Regions from separate parts of the Pseudogracilibacillus sp. SO30301A genome, predicted to be linked through region 3. Evidence: riboswitches for the same ligand, from Rfam matches in the RefSeq annotation. Region 3 holds a riboswitch; each other region holds the start of a gene.
The links. Region 3 has a riboswitch for thiamine pyrophosphate ahead of SPD89_RS16630 (acetylornithine deacetylase). Riboswitches for the same ligand answer to the same signal wherever they lie in the genome.
Positions count from the first base shown of each region.

Region 1: it holds a riboswitch for thiamine pyrophosphate, as region 3 does, so the genes downstream of both, tenI (thiazole tautomerase TenI) here and SPD89_RS16630 (acetylornithine deacetylase) in region 3, are expected to answer to the same signal.
Region 2: it holds a riboswitch for thiamine pyrophosphate, as region 3 does, so the genes downstream of both, thiT (energy-coupled thiamine transporter ThiT) here and SPD89_RS16630 (acetylornithine deacetylase) in region 3, are expected to answer to the same signal.

Region 1 is NZ_JAXHDD010000060.1:393-8,448, reverse strand. It holds gene SPD89_RS19065 (alpha-ketoacid dehydrogenase subunit beta) at 1-347, opposite strand, end outside; gene SPD89_RS19060 (thiamine pyrophosphate-dependent dehydrogenase E1 component subunit alpha) at 381-1,298, opposite strand; gene SPD89_RS19055 (thiazole biosynthesis adenylyltransferase ThiF) at 1,364-2,383, opposite strand; gene SPD89_RS19050 (thiazole synthase) at 2,383-3,147, opposite strand; gene thiS (sulfur carrier protein ThiS) at 3,188-3,391, opposite strand; gene tenI (thiazole tautomerase TenI) at 3,397-4,002, opposite strand; TPP riboswitch at 4,093-4,200, opposite strand; gene SPD89_RS19030 (helix-turn-helix transcriptional regulator) at 5,432-6,076, opposite strand; gene SPD89_RS19025 (ABC transporter permease) at 6,266-7,180, opposite strand; gene SPD89_RS19020 (ABC transporter permease) at 7,195-8,056, opposite strand, start outside.
Region 2 is NZ_JAXHDD010000100.1:38-5,760, forward strand. It holds gene nagZ (beta-N-acetylhexosaminidase) at 1-1,274, opposite strand, end outside; gene SPD89_RS22255 (transcription repressor NadR) at 1,300-1,845, opposite strand; TPP riboswitch at 2,030-2,130, shown strand; gene thiT (energy-coupled thiamine transporter ThiT) at 2,217-2,789, shown strand; gene SPD89_RS22265 (hypothetical protein) at 2,955-3,176, shown strand; gene SPD89_RS22270 (hypothetical protein) at 3,319-3,534, shown strand; gene SPD89_RS22275 (spore coat protein) at 3,742-4,041, shown strand; gene SPD89_RS22280 (spore coat protein) at 4,181-4,609, shown strand; gene SPD89_RS22285 (LLM class flavin-dependent oxidoreductase) at 4,815-5,723, opposite strand, start outside.
Region 3 is NZ_JAXHDD010000042.1:11,873-19,928, forward strand. It holds gene SPD89_RS16610 (helix-turn-helix transcriptional regulator) at 1-143, opposite strand, end outside; gene SPD89_RS16615 (phytoene/squalene synthase family protein) at 531-1,358, opposite strand; gene SPD89_RS16620 (ATP-binding protein) at 1,532-2,797, shown strand; gene SPD89_RS16625 (AI-2E family transporter) at 3,234-4,403, shown strand; TPP riboswitch at 4,476-4,577, shown strand; gene SPD89_RS16630 (acetylornithine deacetylase) at 4,682-5,965, shown strand; gene SPD89_RS16635 (ABC transporter ATP-binding protein) at 6,004-6,774, shown strand; gene SPD89_RS16640 (ABC transporter permease) at 6,778-7,518, shown strand; gene SPD89_RS16645 (ABC transporter substrate-binding protein) at 7,520-8,056, shown strand, end outside.

The DNA.
Region 1 (8,056 bases), on a different contig from region 3:
CGGACAACAAGTGGAACACTTCCCCTTCCACCATACATATACCGAATTTTTGCAGCTTGGTTGACAATTTGGTCTAGTGCTAATGTCAAAAAGTCTGAAAACTGAATGTCCACGACTGGTCGCATTCCGGTTAATGCTGCCCCAACTGCAACGCCTGTAATACCGAGTTCACTAATTGGTGTATCTCGAACGCGCTCCTCACCAAACTCCGCTAATAGACCTTTTGTAACACCAAAAGCTCCCCCATACTGACCAATGTCCTCACCTAGTAATAACACTTTTTTATCTTGTCTCATTTTCTGTGCTAATGCTTCCCTGACCGCTTCCAAATAGGTTAACTCACGCATCCAATCATCCCCTTAAGCATGAGCTCATACTTCTCATGCATAAACATCTGTAAAAAGCTCTTCCATACTTGGTTCTTTACTTTCCAAAGCAAAATTAGTTGCATTCTCTACATCTTTTTGAATCTCTTGTTTAATTCTGAACATGTCCTTTTCTACTATTTCACCAGTTTGTATAAGGAATCGTTCCAATCGCATAATTGGATCTTTTTTTCTCCACTCCTCCACTTCTTCAGCTGAACGATAAAGTTGTTTATCGCTTTTTGAATGCCCACTAAATCGATAGGTTTTCGCTTCAATAAGTGTCGGTCCTTCCCTATTTCTTGCCCGTTGCACTGCTTTCTCAGCTTCCTCTAGGACATCTAAAAGATTATTGCCATCGATTGTTACTCCAGGAAAACCATATGCTTCAGCTCGTATCGATAAATCATTAATATTCGTCATTTTCGTAATCGGACTAGACATCCCGTATTCATTATTTTCACAAACAAAAACAACCGGCAGCTTCCAGATAGATGCAAGATTTAAAGCTTCATGAAAACTTCCCTCGTTTGTCGCGCCATCTCCAAAAAAACAAACGGTTACTTCATCCTTTCCCTCTAACTGTGCTGTTAGTGCAGAGCCAACAGCAATCGGAATGCTGCCACCGACAATTCCGTTAGAGCCCAAATTACCAGCCTCCACATCGGAAATATGCATCGATCCGCCTTTCCCCTTACAGTAGCCAGTTTCTTTTCCGAATATTTCTGCCATCATTTTATTTATATCTGCACCCATGGCAATGGAATGTCCATGGCCTCGATGGGTACTTGTAATTTTATCGCCTTCTAGTAACATAGCACAGACCCCAACGGCTGTAGCTTCTTGCCCTATACAAAGGTGTGTTGTACCATGAAACAGTCCTTTTTTCATATTCCGTTCCACTTCTTTTTCAAAATAACGAATGCGAATCATTTGTTTATATAATTCAATAAAATTCCGAGCGCCTGCGTTGGATTGCACAATTTCACATCCCTTAGTTAACTCAAATAACGATGATACAATGTCTTTGCTTTTTCAACATCATTCGTTCCGTGAACTAGTGCTCTGCCGTCTTCAAAAACAACCATTCTTTCATCACCGATTGTAAAGGATAAAAGAAAGGCATTCGCTTCCACTTTTCCGCCTGTTTTTTCCAACTGTTGAGCCAGTTGCTTCAAATTACGTTGCTGCACGTTTGGCGGTCTAACTTGTACGGATGACCGACCACATAAAACAGCAGTTTTTGTCTGCTCATCAAATTGTAAAAATGGATATGTTGCTTTCTCACCACAAGAAGCACAATCTACCTTCTTCATTGATGAAACATTCATTTGAACAATTTGATTTGTCCAAACATCAAAAGAGATTAGTTTTTTTCTTAAAGCATCATAATTATCGGTCAATATTTTTAACGCTTCCGTCGTTTGGTGCACAACAACTTGACTGGCAGCTGGGTGGATAATACCAGCAGTATCACAAGTCGGTCCGCCAACCGGCACTGTTTCCATTAGACAATGAAGACATGGTGTTTCTTTAGGAACAATCGTAAAACTCATCCCATAACTTCCTACACAAGAGCCATAAATCCACGGTATTTGATGTTTTTGTGAAATATCATTCATCATCATCCGAATATCAAAATTATCGGTTGCATCTAAAATTAAATCTACGCCTTCTACAAGTTCTTCCAATTCAACCGGCGTTACATCGATAATTCTTGCTTCAATTTCAACCTCTGAATTAATCGCCTGCAACCTCTCTTTTGCAGCCACTGCTTTTGGTGTACGATTTTTTGCATCTTCCTCTATATACAATTGTTGTCTTTGTAAATTACTCCATTCGATATAATCACGATCAACAATGGTTAGTTTTCCAATTCCCGCTCTTGTTAGCATTTCAGAACTCTGGGTACCAAGTGTTCCAATTCCTATTATTAATACATGCTTTTTTGCTAACTTTTGCTGTCCCCCTTCCCCAATAGAAGGAAACAAAATTTGTCTAGAGTAACGATCCATCATTATAAACTAATCCCTTCTAAAGGGCTGCTTGCTGTCGCCGTTCTTTTCATCGGTATTCTACCAGCTTCATAGCCAAGCTTCCCTGCTTCGATTGCTAATTTCATCGCTTTTGCCATTTTAACCGGATCTTTTGCTCCGGAAACGGCTGTATTTAACAGCACTGCATCCGCCCCTAACTCCATTGCAAAAATAGCATCTTTCGGAGAACCAATTCCAGCATCTACAATAACGGGAATAGTAGCTTGTTCTGTAATGAAACTCAAATTTAATGGATTAATAATCCCTTGCCCAGAACCAATTGGTGAGGCACCCGGCATCACAGCATGAACTCCTAATTCTTCCAACCTTCTAGCAAGTACAACATCATCTGATGTATAGGTTAAAACGGTAAACCCTTCATTTAATAGCTGTTCTGACGCCTTCAATGTTTCTACTGGGTCTGGCAGCAATGTTTTATCACAGCCGATAATTTCAACCTTTACCATATGACAAATTCCCGAAGCTTGTGCTAATTTAGCAATTCTAACTGCTTCTTCCGCAGTTTTTGCTCCGGCAGTATTTGGTAAAAATTTGTACTTATCTAAATCTATCTTTTCTAAAAAATTGGGTTGACTAGGCTCAAAAATATTCATCCTTCTTACTGCAAATGTTAACACTTCTGTCTCCGAAGCAATGACTGCTTCTTTTTGAATATCAAAATCTGAAAATTTGCCTGTTCCTAGAAATAATCTTGATGTAAACTCGTAATCTCCTATTTTTAACATCGTTTTCCCTCCATTTATTTTTTATCTACATTTGAAAAAATCAACCTCCACCAACAAACTGAACAAATTCAATTTTATCTCCATCATTTATTTGAGTAGTTTCATGTTCTCCATTTTGTAAAATAACATTATTATGCTCGACAATAATGACAGGAGTCCTAAAATCAAAATGATTAATTAGTTGTGAAATCGTTTTGATCGTTCTAGGTATTTCTACTACGGAACCATTGATATGTAATTTCATTTATTTCACCTCTTTTCGTCTAATTTCTCTCGATATTTCAAGGTAGCAATCGTACAATCTTCTGCAAGCAATATCCCTGACAAAACTGCAATGCCACTTGCTCCTTCCTGTAAAACAGTAGAAAGATTAATTGGTGTAATCCCTCCTATGGCAATGACGGGAACCTTTACGCTACTAGTGATCTTGCTCAAATTTTTTAGGCCTCGTGGAGGTAATCCTATTTTTGAATTTGTCTTAAAAATATGACCATAAATTAAATAGTTCGCTCCTTGTTCTTCCTTCTCCAACGCTTCCTCTACACTATGTACAGAACAACCTATTTGTAATGAAGGAAAGTACTTTTTAACATCACATACATCTAGGCTATGAGAGGTTAGCTGTACGCCACCTACACGCCCTGTCACAGCAATATCAACCCGATCATTAATAATGATTTTTTTAGGGTCTACTCCAACTGCAATAAGTTTTCTTATAACAGCAATGTGATCCTTAGCAGTCCAATTCCTCTCACGTATATGAATAAAGTCTATCTTTGCATGAATTGCTTTAACCTTTTTTATAAATTCATCCGTTGATTGTTTTCCAGTTGAAATTATATGTAAGCCTTTCATTTGACCTCCTTTAATTCTTACCTAACTTATAATCAAAAAACCACTTTTCTGAATATATACAGGAAAGTGGTTTGCTAATAGCAAGTCTCGAATAGCAATACATCACTTCCCTTCGCTAGTTTTAACTAGATCAGGTTATAAGAATCCCGAAGTCACACTTCGATCTCAGCTTGTTTACAAGCACTCCTAGTAATAAAATATCTATGAGTCACTTCAAACCATTGATATAACAACGTTTAAAGATGACTGTTTTTATTATTCAGCACCAAATGATACGCTTTCACTAAAGGAACGGACTGTTTTTCGTTAGATTTTTTTCAACGAGTGGGCATAAACTCGGGTAAATCATTTCAAGTGTATTACCTAATCCGTCGGCAATATCAGTAGTCGGTATAAGTTGATCTATCAAGATTGTCGCATGTGTATGTCTCAAACCATGTGAACTTATTTCTTGGTATTAATATTATCTATTATATAAGTAATTGTAAAGCTAATTTAAAAATTTTTCAATATAGGTTGGATATATTTTAAGATGTGCCAAGTATTACCACATCTTTTATTCAATTACTTGTTGTTAGTTCATTATCGTTATTTGTCTATCTTTCCATAACAAAAACGGTGCAACAAACAAACTTGACTGTGTTAATAGAAGAAATCAATCTGATCATTCAGTAGCAATGATTGGAGATGGAATGAATGATGCACCGGCTCTGGCAAATGCAACAGTTGCTATTGCAATGAGCGGTGCCGGGACAGACACCTCTTTTGAAACAGCAGACATTACTCTCATGAATGATGACTTAACAAAACTCCATATACGATCTCACAAGCAGAAAGGCTTTACATATAATACATTTCGCTTCAGATTGGCACATTATTTCCGAAAACGGCACATCTTCCTTTAGATTGGCACATTATTTCCGAAAACCGGCACATTTCGCTTCAGATTGGCACATTATTTCTGAAAACGGCACATCTTCCTTCAGATTGGCACATTATTTCCGAAAACGGCACATCTTCCTTCAGATCGGCACATTATTTCCGAAAACCGGCACATCTTCCTTTAGATTGGCACATTATTTCTGAAAACGGCACATTTCGCTTCAGATCGGCACATTATTTCCGAAACCGGCACATTTCGCTTCAGATTGGCACTAAACAAAATATTTCTTTTGCTCTAGGTCTTATATTAATCACCCTTCTACTTGTCATACCTGGCTGGTTAACTATCTGGATTGCTATCATCGCTCATGTAGGCGCTATTTTGCTTGTTGTACTAAATGCGATGAGGTCGATGAACAATATGGATAACGAAAAGAACAAAGTTGGAAGTGTCCTGCAGGGTTAAGAACAGTACTTCCGTGTGTCAGAGTTAGACGAAGAATCATCAATAAGAAAGTTATTTGTGAACATTAAAAATGAGCAGGCATTATATTTTGTGTGCCTGCTCATTTTTTATTTCTCTTAAATAATTGTATATTGTATATCGTGAAACCTTCATTTTTTCAGCAATTATCGGAATGCTTTTATGGATTGAAAAAGCCCCTTTATCTTGTAAAAATCGAATCATTTCTACCCGTTCTCTTTTTCTCATAAATGGAATTGGTTTTCCAATATGATTTACCGCTTTTTTATAAAACTCATCTAACTTTTGCTCCAAGTTCTCATCTTTTTCACTTGCTGCAATTTCAATATTGTCACCTACGCGAGTAAAATCATTTACTAAGTTTTGAATCATGAGAACATTTGTGTAATCAAAATTCACCCCAAGTGCAAAATGATAATCTTCCCCTTTAGCATGAAATGTAGAGCACTTTAATAAATGATTATTTTTAGAAATCCCGTTTAAATTAACTAGATCTACACCTTTATACAGCTCATCAATATCTCTTGTTCCTAATAAATCGAGCTTATTCCCTACTTCACGGTCTGTAACATGACTGTTCGTTATATATAGGATAGAAGATTCACTATTTTCCAAGTCATGTATAACGACCTCACAGTTACTCCCAAACATTACAGAAATCCCATCAGCGATTCTTTTTAAAAAGTCTAGCATCTCTTCTCTTCCCATGAATTTTCCCCCACATAACATTCAATTAAACGAAAATATTTAATCTAAATAAAAAATTCAGTCTATTTAATTATAGCATTATTATACATAATATTCTATAATAATACAACGCTATATAGGAAAATAGTCTATTAAAAAATTAAAACTTGGATGAATGTATCTCCAAGTTTTAGACTAAATAACAATTTATTAATTTTTCATTTTTGGATCAAGGGCGTCTCTTAATCCATCACCAATTAAGTTAAACCCTAAAACAACTAACATAATTGATACCCCCGGAGCAATTAATGTCCATGGAGCCAGTTGGATAAAATCCCTGGAATCAGCTAACATTTTCCCCCATTCTGGTGTCGGAGGTTGAGCACCTAGCCCCAAGAACCCAAGTGCTGCCGCTTCTAATATTGCTGTCCCAAAGCCTAGTGTTGTTTGAACAATAATTGGGGCTAAACTATTTGGCAAAATATGATGGAAAATGATGCGGCCATTTTTCAGTCCTTGCGCTTTAGCCGCTAACACAAATTCTTCCTCACGTAAACTTATTACTTTAGAACGGACAAGTCTTCCAAAAATCGGTATATTTATTATAGCTATAGCGATTAACGCGTTTTGCAAAGACGCACCTAATATAGCAACGATAGCTATCGCAAGTAATATACTTGGAAAAGCAAGTAAAATATCAAATATTCTTGAAATAATCATATCAATCCAACGACCAAAATAACCTGCAATCATACCTAGTAGCGTTCCAAAGACAAGTGCCCCCGAAACTGCAAAAAAACCAACTTGAAGTGAAATCCTAGCACCAAATGCAATTCTAGTAAATATATCTCTACCGACATCATCTGTTCCTAACCAGTGATCAGAAGAGGGTGGCTTTAGTCGATTAACTAATACTTGTTCTTCATATCCATATGGGGTAAGCCAAGGAGCCAATATTCCCAATACAATGAAGAAAATAATAATGATAAACCCAGCTATAGCGAAATTATTTTTACGTAGTTGCCTATATGTATCACGCCACGGTGATGTCGCCTTTGGCTCTTCCTCTTCCGGGAATTCTACGGGGTCAAATAATGCTTCATCGATCTTTTCTTCACTTCTCATATTATCAGCCCCTTCTAATATTTTATCCTTGGATCAATATAGGTATAAAGTAAATCAACAATTAAATTTATAAAAACGAAAATAAAAGCTACGACTAAAATACCTGATTGAATTACGGGATAATCCCGGAAATTAATCGCTTCAAATATATAACGCCCTATACCAGGCCAACTAAATATCGTTTCTGTAAGAATTGCCCCACCTAATAAGACACCTGTCTGAAGACCAATAACTGTAAGTACTGGAATCATTGCATTTTTTAATGCATGTTTATAGATGATTAAAAACTGACCAGACCCCTTCGCCCTCACAGTTCTTATATAATCAGAATTCATTACTTCTAACATACTTGAACGTGTCATTCTGGCAATAATTGCCATCGGAATCGTTCCTAAAGCAATACTCGGTAACACTAAATGTTTAAGTGTTGTAACCAGTTTTGCAAAATCCATCTTAATCATCGTATCAATAACATAAAAATAAGTTATCGCTTCAACTGGATCCCGGCTGTTTTGCCTCCCGTTTGCAGGAAACCAACTTAACTCTTGCGCAAACACCCATTGCTGCATTAAAGCTAGCCAAAAAACTGGAATTGACACACCGACAAGTGCGATAAACATTGCCAAAAAGTCAAACCAAGAATTTTGTTTCCATGCACTAATAATCCCTGCATTTACCCCTACAAACACTGCAAATAACATTGCAAAAAACGTTAATTCAAATGTTGCTGCAATATATGGCCATATTTCTTTGGCAATAGCAGTTTTTGTTTTTAACGATGTTCCCAAATCACCTTGCAGGAGTCCTTTAAGATAAATAAAATATTGTACAAAATATGGTTCATTTAATCCCATACTATCTTCTAATTCCTTAATT
Region 2 (5,723 bases), on a different contig from region 3:
ACAATTTCTTTGTTTAAAACATCCACGTTAATTTCTTCTATAACTGTATCCACTATTTCGTATTCTTCTTTTAATAATAAAATTCTTTTTACGCTTTCTTCTATGCGACTTTCTGTTATCTCACCAGCTAGAACAGATGCTTTTATCTGTTCAAAAACAGCTGTTATGTTCTCATAATTATGGGCTACTAAAACAATGTCTACCCCTGCTTTTATAGCATGAACTGCTGCTTCTCCTATTTTATAATTATTAGAGATAGCACCCATTGTTAAATCATCCGTCATGATGACGCCATCAAAATGAAGTTCTTCCCTAAGAATACCAGTAATTATTTCATATGAAAGTGTAGCTGGATCGTCTCCTATTTGAGGTAGCTTAATATGCGCCGTCATCACTACGTCAGCGCCTGCATCAATCGCAGTCTTAAAAGGGACTAATTCAATAGCTTCTAATTCATCCATATTTTTATCTATTACAGGCAATTCTTCATGGGAATCAATATGCGTATCCCCAAGACCTGGAAAATGTTTGATAACAGGAATTACTTGTTCTGCTTGCATTCCTTGCATCACTTCAACCCCGAGTTCTCCCACCAGTTGAGGATTACTTCCAAATGAGCGATCTCCAATTACAGGATTATTTGGATTGTTATTCACATCTATTACTGGGGCAAAATTTACTTGAAAACCAAAAGCTTTTACTTGCCTTCCCAATACTTCACCTGTTTTTCGAGCAAATTCCTTATCGTTTTTCAGACCAATTTCTTCGTTTGTTTGCAAATCGTATAAATTTGGTAATCTCGTAACGGTGCCACCTTCTTGATCCACACTAAGCAATAGCGGTATGTTGTTCTGTTTATTTTCAATTTTTAAATCATTTGATAAGTTTAATGACTGATTCGGTTCTTCTAAGTTAGCTGAAAATAAAATAAAACCGCCTAATTTATACGTATGAATCAATTTCTTTGATTGATTAGTCAAAATTGTACCGGTAATTCCACCAATAATAAGCTGACCGATTTTTTCATCCAAAGTCATTTTTTTAATTATTTTGGATATGTCATCAACTTCATTTTTATCCATACTAGCTTCAGTTTCTCCCTCTAATTGTTTCATCGTTGTAGTTATATTTTCTCGCTGCGGATTTGTTGGGACCAGGTTATGTGAACTTTTTCCAACATCCGCTTCTAATGTAATCATTGGATCTTGAGCCACAGTTAAAAATACAATCAAGCAAACGATTATCGCGATAATAGAAACTACAAATCTTTTCACCAAACCACCTCTGGTATAACGTGTCTTAAATATTGTCAGTTACTAAAATGCCTGCTTTTTTTAAAGCGTTACAAGCAGCATCAATTTTTTCTTGTGAATCTGATTCTATTGTATGTAAATGAATACCCCCGGTTAAAATTAATAGTGGAGCAGCATTATTTTGTGAAAAGCTCTGAACAAACTGTTCTACTTCATATCTACTTTTCACCATAAGAGAGCCGATCAATTCGCCATAAAAAGGATGTTCTACAATCACATCTACGACGGTAACACCGCAGTCTACCATAAGTTCAAGCTCTTTCTTCGTTTCCTCAGGTGTATGTTTACAAACAATCACTTTGCGAAATGTGTCATTCTGAGTTTTCTGTTGATAATACAAATATCCTCGACTAGTCGCAATGATCGGTTCTTCACTTGTTCTAAGTAAAGCAATATCTGTTACGATTACTTGCCTGCTTACACCTGTTTTTTCCGCAAGCATCTTTCCAGTTAGTGGTTTATCGTTTTGCTTAAGCAAATCAATAATATATTTTCTACGTTCGTCGCCGGTCATATTTATCCTTTTTCCCATTTATATTCCATCCCTTTGCTTTTGATGATTATTATTCCATCTTTTTATTTGTTCACATCTTATCACAGATTAATTAACTTGTTGATTGTTATACAGTGTCACTATTGAATATTTTCCCAGTAAGTTTGAATCAAAACTTGAAATGAGCTAAAATAAGATATGATAATGAAAAAGCAGAAATTATAATGTCTACAGGGGGAGCCATTCGGCTGAGAGTGAACAATTTGTTCTTACCCTTCGAACCTGTTAGTTAATACTAGCGTAGGGATGTAGTTTTTTTATGGGAAAAATTAGTCAATCTAAACGGATACCCATCAAGCTCCCCGTAGAATTGCTTTTTTGCATTAAAAATTTGGGGGAGTGTTAAATTAATGAGCTCGAACCGTACTTTATTTTTTATTGAAGTTGCCATTCTAACAGCTTTAGCATTGCTATTAGATATTATTCCTTTTTTAAAGTTTAAACTTTGGCCAGCTGGTGGTTCTATTTCATTAGCAATGATTCCTGTGTTCATACTGGCTTTTCGTTGGGGTATAAAAGGCGGAATCCTTTCAGGGTTCTTATGGGGTATATTGCAGATTGCAGTAGGAGATGCGTATATTCTTAATTTTTGGCAAGGATTAATTGAATATGGACTTGCATTTACTGTACTAGGCTTTGCGGGGATTTTTGCAAAATCTGTTCAACAGGCTGTAAAACAACAGAATAAAAAAGAGTTATTTAAGTTTATAATTGCAGGGATTCTTGTCGGCGGTTCATTACGTTTTCTTGCCCATTTCTTTGCAGGATTTATATTCTTTGCCGACTCAGTACCTGAAGGACAACCGGCTTGGCTATACTCCTTTATTTATAACTGTTCGTACATGATTCCAGCGATGATTATTTGCATTATTATTATCTATTACTTATTTAACAAACAACCGAGAATGCTACTTAAAAATTAAACTATATGTAAAAAATAGATAACCTATTTAATTAATGGTTATCTATTTTTTATTGAAAAATTTTAAACGCCTCGATTGAGCAACCAAAAATAATTGAAATACTATTGGAAAATTGTGGATAAAATCAATAAGATAAGTTCATCTACAGAGATCGAGATTCATACGATGCAAGAATTAAGCTTTATTCTTAAAGCACATGTGCGAAAAGAAGCACGAATTATTTTTCCAATGATTAAAAAGGCACTTCCCGAAGAAGTACTACAAGAAATGGTACCGTACTTACAGATTTTCCGAACGGGAAAGCCCATTGTCTTTAGACGTGGGATGAAAGTGAGGGCCAATATGGAGTGGTATAAAAAACGAAGGTTTGTACCACTTCGTATTTGAAATTATTTTTTCTTGAGATATGCATGAAATTAATGTTAAAAACGGTACAAACGTTCCTCTTTATGTTATAGCAGGAGTTGAGCAACTTGCAAACGAACACAGTTAAGCTAGAGCTTCAAAAACTGACAAAGAGAAAATGGCAATGTACCGTAAGATGACAGCGATAAATACCGCTTTTTCGAATTGGCTTTTAGGTTTTGATGAACTCCAAACAGCTACTTCGAAAGTACTTAAACGCTATTCGGATGAGCCATTTCCTTCACCTATTGTCAATCAAACGATTCGGACAGTAAAATCGAAAAAGAAAAAACAGAAAGCGAAAACGTTTTGTTGTATGTGGTGTAGCTTCAATAATTAAAACTTTAAGGTGGAAAGAGAAAACGGGTTATATAAAGTTTCTTTTCCAACACTAGAAAAGCTATCAAAGATTGGTGGAGCAAGACGGATTCATTTTTACTGATAAATTAATCAGATCTCACTCTTATTTCCTTATTTTAAGTTGTCCGCCCTTTCATTTCCTTTTACTGCGAATAAATTATAGTAGTGGCAAAAAGGAGGTGAATGGTTGGTGAAAGATAATGATAATAAAAAGGAGCTATATAACCTATCCAACCAAATGGTAGAAATTTTTATTAGCAATATATTCTCTAAAAATAACATTGATTTAGAAGAAGCAAAATCTAACATTACAGATGAGCAACGTGAATCACTAAAGCAATCAGTTGCAAAACTTAAAGAACAAGTAGAAGAATTCTTATACGAAAAGAATGCTACAAAGACAGTCACTGAAGATGAAGTGAAAAAGAAAGTTGAAAGTCCTCTTAGGGAACTTTTCTTGAATAGAAATAAACAAGCGGAAGAGTGAGCAGTTGATTAAATGGTTGAATTGATTGGTAAATTAGCGCACTCAAATAACTGCTTCGGTGCATTTAATGAATATATAGGAGGGATAAAATATGTATGATTACGATTACGACTATGATTATAAGTACAGTAATCGGTGGGTGGCACTAGATAGGGATTCAGAGCACCCAGTAGGAAGAGCATGTAAAAACGATTCGAATAATGATATCAATGACGCAGACCAGTATTCAGAAATCGACCAATCTTCCAATGAAACTATCATTATTAGAGATTCTTGCGAGATCACTGTAGAAACCACAGATACGAAAGTTGCCGCTTCTTTACAGGCAGCATTACAGGTTGCCATCGCTGTCGTTATCAATATTACAATAGCAGATAGCAGCCGTGCAGAAAAAGTCACACAAGAACTTCTAGAAATGTCTCAAATCAGGCAAGCAAACAGGCAAAAACTTGTCATTGAGAACTGTCGCGAAATTGATGTTACTACTACTGACACAGACGTAGCAATTTCCTTACAAGTTATGCTCCAAATTCTTGTTGCTCTTTTTGCACAGCTGGGTATCTTATAAAAGGATACTACACTATATTTAATGCTAATTAGTTTGTCTATGTTCCAAATACTGCATTATTTAATCTTGGCAATTTCATTTAGTTGGAATTGCCAAGGTTATTCATGTTTTAAAGAGCAAAAGCGAACCGCAAATACAGCGAATTTTCTTGTGGACGCAACTCCATATGCAAAACAGCTGGTAGAGAAGTATTCAGTTAAAAGGATTATTTCCCCTCAGCAACGTCTTTAAATATTTCGTAAGAACGTTTTTGTTTTTCTTGATCGTAGATATACGTGACAGCCATGATTTCATCAACATTGTATTTTTCCTGAAAATTCGTCAATTGTTTACGAGTAGAATCCTTGTCTCCAGAGAAAGTCACACTAATCATCGATGAAACTGCTGCCTTTTCTTGTGGACTCCAAAGTTCATCCATATTATCAACAGGCGGTACTAATGGTTCCTGGTCTCCTCGGACAACATTTAGGAAAAATTGCTGTAATGTTGTTAACTCCCTTTTTGCTTCTTTATCACTTTCTGCAGCAATTACATTAAGACATGCCGTCATATGCGGAGAATCTAAATAATGAGATGGTTTGAATTCTTTACGATATATGGAAATTGCTTCTTCCATATATCTTGGCGCGAAGTGGGAAGCAAATAAATATGGTAATCCTAGTTCAGCTGCTAAATATGCTGAGTTTGGAGAAGAACCTAATATATAAAGTGGTACATTTGTATTAATAGCTACATTTGCTTTTACATGTCCTTGATCTTTCGCTGACCCGAAGTATTGCAAGAGCTCCTGGATATCTTTTGGAAAAGAATATACAGAATCCTCATTATGAGATCTTCTAAGTGCACTTGCAGTTAACATATCTGTACCTGGAGCTCGCCCTAAGCCCAAATCTAAACGATTAGGATAAATGTTTGCCATCGTTCCAAATTGTTCTGCTACAACTAAAGGAGCGTGATTAGGTAACATTATCCCACCAGCTCCAACTCTAATTTTTTCAGTATGTTCTAATATATGTTTAATCAATATAGACGTAGCTGAACTTATTAAAGAAGCGGTATTATGGTGTTCAGAAATCCAATAACGTGTATACCCCATTTCCTCAGTCGCTTGCGC
Region 3 (8,056 bases):
ATCCGAACTGCAATCAATAAGGACGGAACAAACTCTTCACGTTCGATTAAACTGATCGTTTGTCTCGACACTTTCGCCAATTTTGCAAGTTGTGTTTGATTGAGCCCTTCTCGTGCGCGAAGTTCTTTAAGTCGACTTTTCATATTTCATCACCTCTGAATTAATTGTAAATGATAGTTTTAATTTTGTAAAGTTTATTTGTCAAAATTAAAAATATATTGGTCAAAAAAATCAATTTGTAAATTTTCTCTATTTAAAGTTTGGTTTATGTATGTTTCTTTGTAGCGTGATAGGATTCTGTACATATATCGACGAGATTACTTTTTTATCGGCGGTTTCTGCGCAATATATCGGCGCGACCACTATTTTATCGGTGGTTCTGCACAAAAATATCGCTGCGCGAATACTATTTTATTGGCGTTTTTATACAAATATCGGCTCGATGCATTTATCCGCATATCCCATCCCCATCCACAGAAAGTAATTGTTTCAAAAAAAAAAGATTGCCTAATCATCCCTGGCAATCTTTTTTACTCGTTCTTTATTTCTGCAACTACTTCTTCTACTTCTTGACGCGACATTTTCTCTTTTCCAGCTTCCATAGCTTCTAATGTTCGTTTCGCTAAAGCTAATGGAATTTTACAAAATAGTTTAATCGTACGGGTTTTAATATCTTTCAAATATTGTTCACCGAGGCGCAAATTTTCGTTAGCATACGCAAATACATCATCCCTGCTCCATCCTTCGGGAATAAAGCGAACCCCTCGTTCCGTATAATCCTCATGTTGATTACGCAAAATATTTACGGCTTGTAACCCCCTGCCAAATCCTATTGCTAAATCTTGATCCGTTTCCGTTCCGTCATACCATTTCCATATATCAGAAAGCATAACCCCAACGAGCCCTGCTACATAATAAGTATAATTATCTAGATCATCTTTCGTTTTTATAAACCAATCTCTTTTTACCCAGTCCGCCATTCCACCAGCCATTTCGGCTGTAGCTTCTCTTACTTTTCCAACGATACCTTCCGGGCAGACTTTAATCCAGTCAGCTAGTCGGATCGTAACTTCTGGTAGCTTCAGTTGGTACGGTTCAATGGAACGTAAGTAAGCATGCTGATCAAACTCGCCATCTTCCAGTAATAACTTTTCAGTATTTTGTAAAAGATCCTGCTTCACATCAGCCGCTAACGTCTCATGATCCTCAATTTCATCGATGGCACGCATACATAAATAAGCAGAACCAACTGTTAATCTAAGTTCTCGCTTTAATAATGTAATAGGGATATAAAAAGTACGGCTTGTCTCCTTTAATACATGCATTGCTTCCTTTTCTAGCTTAGCTTGATAACTCAACTTACGTTTCCTCCTTATGCGGACTCTAATTCAAGTATAGCAAAGAATCGCAAATATTTCTTACCATATTACTTTTTTCTTTTTTTCTAAAAAATTTTAGATTTATATTTACATTTGAATAATATTGGATTATAATCCTCTCATTACATTAACACTTGAAGGGAAAATGCAAGATGACTGAAAACATTTCATTAATTAAATTTACAGAAATAGATCGAGAAACAATGCCACATTATTACGATTATGCAATTGCAATTGAAAAGGTTGTAAAAACTTTATATGATAAGACTGGGAGAACTTTTAAAATTTATTCATCAGAAGACGGTTTTGAAGAGTTAAACAGCGCAATAATTCAAATGCTAAAAAATAATTCACCTGATATTGAAGTAGTATCTCCTATTTTCGATCATATTAGTGCTAGAAAAATTCATTATATAGACAACGAAGATTATTTTATCTCATATTCTGACGAAAATAATTTAATATACTTCGAAAAGTATCAAGTTGCTTATGCAACTATCACTATCTACCAAAGTCATGCTGATTTTCCATTAGAATTTTTCTTTGCAGTGGATGATGAAAGTATCTTAACATTTATTAAGGAAATGATTGATAAAGAAAGAAAATTTATGCTCCATGGGATTACTGTATTAACAGACACGGAGGATGGATTGGAACGATCAAAAGAAGATATTACGAAACAAATTCACCGAGATGAGGTTTTACTAGCAGACAATGTTAAAAAAGATATTTTTCGTTCCATCGATGAGTTTTTCTCAAAAAGTGGGACTTTCTTTAAAATGTATGACATCCCGTACAAGCGCGGTATTTTGTTATACGGAAATCCAGGTAATGGGAAAACAACACTAGTGAAATCAATTGCTGGAAGTGTTGAAGCCCCTGTTGTTTATTGGCAAATAACCGAATATACTTCAAGTTATTCAATCGATGAGGTGTTTCAAACAACCAAAAAACTAGCACCTGTTATCTTAATCATCGAAGATATTGACTCCATGCCATATGAATGTCGTTCATTTTTTCTAAATACATTAGACGGTGCTACAACAAAAGAAGGGATTTTTTTAATTGGAACAACCAATTATCCTGAAAAAATCGATCCTGCTTTGATTAATCGAGCTGGTCGCTTCGATCGTGCTTACGAGATAAAGCAACCGGGAATAGAACTACGTCGAGAATATTTAATGAATAAAAAAGTAGTCCAATTTGTTGATGAAAATAAAATTGATTATATTGCTGAGAAAACAAAAGGACTATCGATAGCACAATTAAATGAACTTTATATGTCCATGGCGTTAGAATGGCATTATGAGAAAAAAGTTGACGTGGATAAAATTATCGAAGAATTAAAAGAAAATCATAAAAAAACGATGAAACAAGATTTTGAAATGGAAGATTATGATGAAAAATTAGGGTTTTAATTTATCAAATAATGTTAGACTTATAATATACCTTTTAAATAATTGCCTTTTCTCTAAAACATTGTTGTTTAAAATTACAAAATCCATAAACTGCGACATAAGAGTCTACATGTTATCTATGTATCAACTCAAGTCTGGGGCGACTCATATATTGCGAATCGACTCGACTTCTTGGGAAATGACTCGACATGTTTGAGTTCGACTCGACATCTTGGGAATCGACTCGACTTCTTCGAAATCGACTCGACTTCTTGGTAAATGACTCGACATGTTCGAAATCGACTCGACATCTTGGAGAGCGAGTATTTCTTTCATAGTTATGTCACAGTATACTTCAACTAAGTAAAAACAATAAAATTACGAAAATAGTCTTAATAAAAAATAACACAGAGATGCTGATCAATCATCTCGATTATTTTTCCAAAGGAGACCGTAAATGAAATTTTCGAGTAGATTTATGAAGTTTATCGGTGGTCGTGACCTAATATTTATCCTTTTAGTCCTAATACTGTTAGGGATCGTCATATTTATTTATGATAAAGTTGCTTTTATTTTTAATCCAATAACAGTCATTTTTTCAACCTTATTTCCCCCCATTGTTTTAGCGTTTATTGCTTATTATTTATTAAATCCGATCGTTAATCTCTTAGAACGCTTTCGCATCAAAAGAATTTGGGGAATTATTATAATAATTCTAGGAATCGGTGGTCTAATAACCGGACTAACTATTATTATTGCACCAATTGTAGAGTCACAGATTAAAGATTTAATCAATAGATTTCCCTCTTACTTAAACCAAATGGGACTGAGTATCCAATCATGGATGCAAGCATCTGCATTTCAAACGTATTATGAGCAAGGATATGATTGGGTTGTGGAAAATCTAAGTAACTTACCACAACAAATTGGGAATTATCTCGACAATGCGTATCAAGGAATTAAAAATATTGCAACAACTGTTACAAATGTGGTTGTGACGATCATTACCTTTCCGATTATCTTATTCTTTTTATTAAAAGATGGTACAGCATTTAAAAAGTATACTATTAAGCTGCTTCCTCCAAGATATCGTTCAGATGTAAACCTAATTTTAAGAAACATGGATGAACAAGTTGGTTCTTATATTCAAGGGCAAATTATTGTTGCAACATGCATTGGGATTTTACTTTATATTGGGTATTTGATTATTGGTCTAGATTATGCAATTATTTTAGCTCTTATTGCTGCAGTAACAAGTGTTGTTCCATATTTAGGACCAATTATTGCTATATCTCCAGCAATTATTATCGCAATCGTTCACTCACCATTTATGCTATTAAAATTGGCAATTGTTTGGGCAGCTGTACAATTTTTAGAAGGAAATTTTATTTCTCCGAATATCATGGGGAAAACAATGAAAGTCCATCCACTTACCATCATTTTTGTTTTACTTGTAGCAGGAAATTTATTTGGACTAGTTGGGGTAATTTTAGGTATTCCTGGTTATGCTCTCATTAAAGTTATCGTTCAATACATCTATGAGAAATTTAAAAAACGTTATAACTATTATTACGGTGAAAAATACGGGGCATATGAAATAGACACAAAAGATGAAACGTTTAAATAATTGTATTTTTAAAAATTGCTTTTTAGTGAAATCTATGAGATAGTGGAATTAGAGTCAAAACTAAATATTTGTCATCACCACTAGGGGTGTTTTTCGAAACTGAGAAAGGCGGTTGCCTTAACCCTTGAACTTGAACTAGTTCATACTAGCGTAAGGAAGCGGTGAATTACGAAAAATTACACGATGAAAGTGTAGTTTGCTATTTTCGTACTGCATATAGTAAAATATGCCGCTTCCATAAGTTGGAAGTGGCTTTTTTATTTGAAAGGAGGTTATAAATGATGAGTAGGATTCAGCAATTAATCAGACAAATAGATGATCGTCAACATGAATTAATCGAATTACTAACTACTCTCATCTCATTTAAAACAGCAGCACCGCCTGCTAGAAATACGAAAGAAGCACAATTATATGTAGCACAGTTTTTGGAGGAAATCGGTTTTTCTATCGATATGTGGGACGTCTATCCAAATGACCCTAATGTCGTCGGTGTTCGGAAAGGGAAAAAATCTGCTACTCACCAAAGTCTTATTATAAATAGTCATATCGATGTAGCAGAAGTAAGAGAAGATGAACAATGGGAGTCAAATCCCTTCCAACCGATAATAAAAAACGACAGCATCATCGGTCGTGGAGCAGCAGATATGAAAGGTGGACTAGCGGGTGCGTTGTTTGCGTTAAAGTTATTAAGTGAAGAAAGTATCACCTTAGCCGGGGATATTATCTTTCAATCCGTAATCGGAGAAGAAGTTGGAGAAGCAGGTACATTACAATGCACGAAGCGCGGTTATGATGCCGATTTTGCTTTAGTTGTAGACACTAGTGATTTACATATCCAAGGTCAAGGAGGAGTTATCACTGGATGGATTACTATAAAAAGTGATAGAACCTACCATGATGCAACACGGAGGAATATGATCCATGCAGGCGGTGGACTATTTGGTGCAAGTGCAATTGAAAAAATGATGAAACTAATAGAAGGGTTACAAAATTTGGAGCGTCATTGGGCAATTACCAAACAATATGAGGGCTATCCACCGGGAACAAACACGATTAATCCGGCGGTAATTGAAGGGGGCCGACATGCGGCTTTTATTGCTGATGAATGCCGTTTGTGGATTACTGTTCATTACTACCCAGATGAAACGTATGAACAAGTTATTCGAGAAATAGAAGAACATCTCATGAATGTTGCTAAAGCAGATACATGGTTACGAGAGAATCCCCCTACTTTTACATGGGGTGGCTCCTCGATGATTGAAGATCGGGGCGAAATTTTTCCCTCCCTTGAAGTGGATCCGAACCATGAGGCAGTAAAATTATTGGCTCAATCACATGAAAAAATCCATCATAATCCAGTTGTAATCGATGTTTCTCCTTCTGTAACAGACGGATGTTGGTTCGCTGAAGCGGGAATTCCGGCAGCGATTTATGGTCCTGGTGATTTTCTGAATGCACATGCAATAAACGAACAAATTTCTATCGATCAATTAATTGCATTTACGAAAACAATGATCCATTTCATTTATCAGTGGTCTAATCAAGAAAAACGTTACATGTAACACTACCTTATTTTAGAAAAAAAGGATGAACCTTTATCATGAGTGTCCAAAATAAAAAAATAGCACTCCAGTTTGAAAACGTTGATTTTTACTACAAAAACGATGTAGAACAAATTCCAATTTTAAAAAATGTGAGCTTTTCCGTTTCAGATGGAGAGTTTGTAAGTATTGTTGGTGCAAGTGGTTCAGGAAAAACGACTATCTTTCGTCTCATCGTTGGACTTGAGGAGTCAAACAGCGGCTCCATTTATTTAAATGGAAAACAAGCCAAAAACCGTTTGGGGAAAGTTGGATATATGCCACAACAAGATTTATTGATGCCTTGGAGAACAATTCGACAAAATGCCGCTCTCCCATTAGAGCTACAAAAAGACCATCTCGACAGAAATACGGTTAACAACTTACTAGAAGAGTTTGGTTTAAAAGGATATGAGGACAAGTATCCTCATGAATTATCCGGAGGGATGCGTCAACGAGTTTCCTTCTTAAGAGCCACTTTATCCGGTTCAAACGTGCTATTGTTGGATGAACCTTTTTCTGCCCTAGATGCGATGACAAAGTTATTTATGCAGGAATGGCTGCTTGAACAGTGGGAAAAACAGCAATCTACTATTTTGTTTATAACACACGATATTTCGGAAGCTTTATTTTTGTCCGATCGAATTTATATTATTACAGATACCCCTTTTTCCACATTAGAAGAAGTCAACGTGCCTTTAGAACGTCCAAGACAGCAACACCATTTAGATAAAAAAGAAGTGGTGGAACTAAAAAATAACTTACTAGAGCGTTTTCGAATGAGGGTTTAATCAATGAGAAATTATCTTTATTCAACTATTTTAATCATTATTCTTTTATTTGTATGGGAAATGGTTGCTAGGTTTGTAAATACATCGTTTATTTTACCATCACCTATTGAAATTACTATTAAACTATGGGAGCTAAAAGAAGTGCTTTTGCTACATCATCTTCCCGTTACACTTGCTGTCATTGCTATAGGTCTTGGCATTTCATTAGTGTTTGGGATTACCTTAGCGACAAGTATGAACATATCAAAAACGTTAGAGCAAGCCTTTTATCCTATATTAATTACATCGCAAACGATCCCTATTATTGCACTGGCACCTATATTTGTACTTTGGTTTGGCTATTCCATCTGGAGTAAAATTGTTGTGACGATTATCATTACTTTTTTTCCAATCACAGTAAGTACATTCGATGGATTTCGTTCAACAAATAAAGAACTGAAAGAATTATTTCAAACACTTGGTGCATCTAAACGTCAACTTTTTTTCAAGTTGGAAGTTCCATCTGCCCTCCCCTCCTTCTTTTCAGGACTAAAAGTAGCCGTACCAATGAGTGTCATTGGGGCTGCGATTGGAGAATGGCTCGGAGCACAGGCGGGATTAGGTTATTTTAGCCGCCGAATGATGACACAATTTGATGGAGCAGGAGTTTTTGCTCCAATTGTTGTCCTTTCTTTTATTGGAATTCTTTTATTTATTGCAGTCGTGTTATTAGAAAAATATTTGTTGAAATGGAGAAGATCTTAACGTGAAAAATTTATCAGTAATGTTTAGCATATTAATGATGTTTACCATTCTAAGTGCTTGTGGAAATGAAAATGAAAAACAAGGTACAGAGGAAGGAGAAAGTACAGACGAAACTAAGAAAGTATCAATCATGCTTGATTGGTATCCAAATGCGGTACATAGCTATTTATATGTTGCAGAAGAAAAAGGTTACTTTGAAGAAGAAGGAATCGACGTCGAATTTCAGTTTCCGGCAAACCCGACAGATCCTCTAACATTAGCAGCATCTGGAAAAATTACAATGGGATTATATTACCAACCCGATGTGATTATGGCAAAAGCAAATGAAAATATCCCTGTTAAAGCTGTGACCGCTATCGTTCGTGAGCCGTTAAATCACGTTGTTTACCGTTCGGATGCCCCGATAAAATCTCCGAAAGAATTGGAAGGCAAACAAGTAGGGTACCCCGGAATTCCTATTAATGAAGCATTAGTTAAAACAATTGTTGAACATGACGGTGGAGACTATGACCAAGTAGAAATGTTTAATGTAGAATTT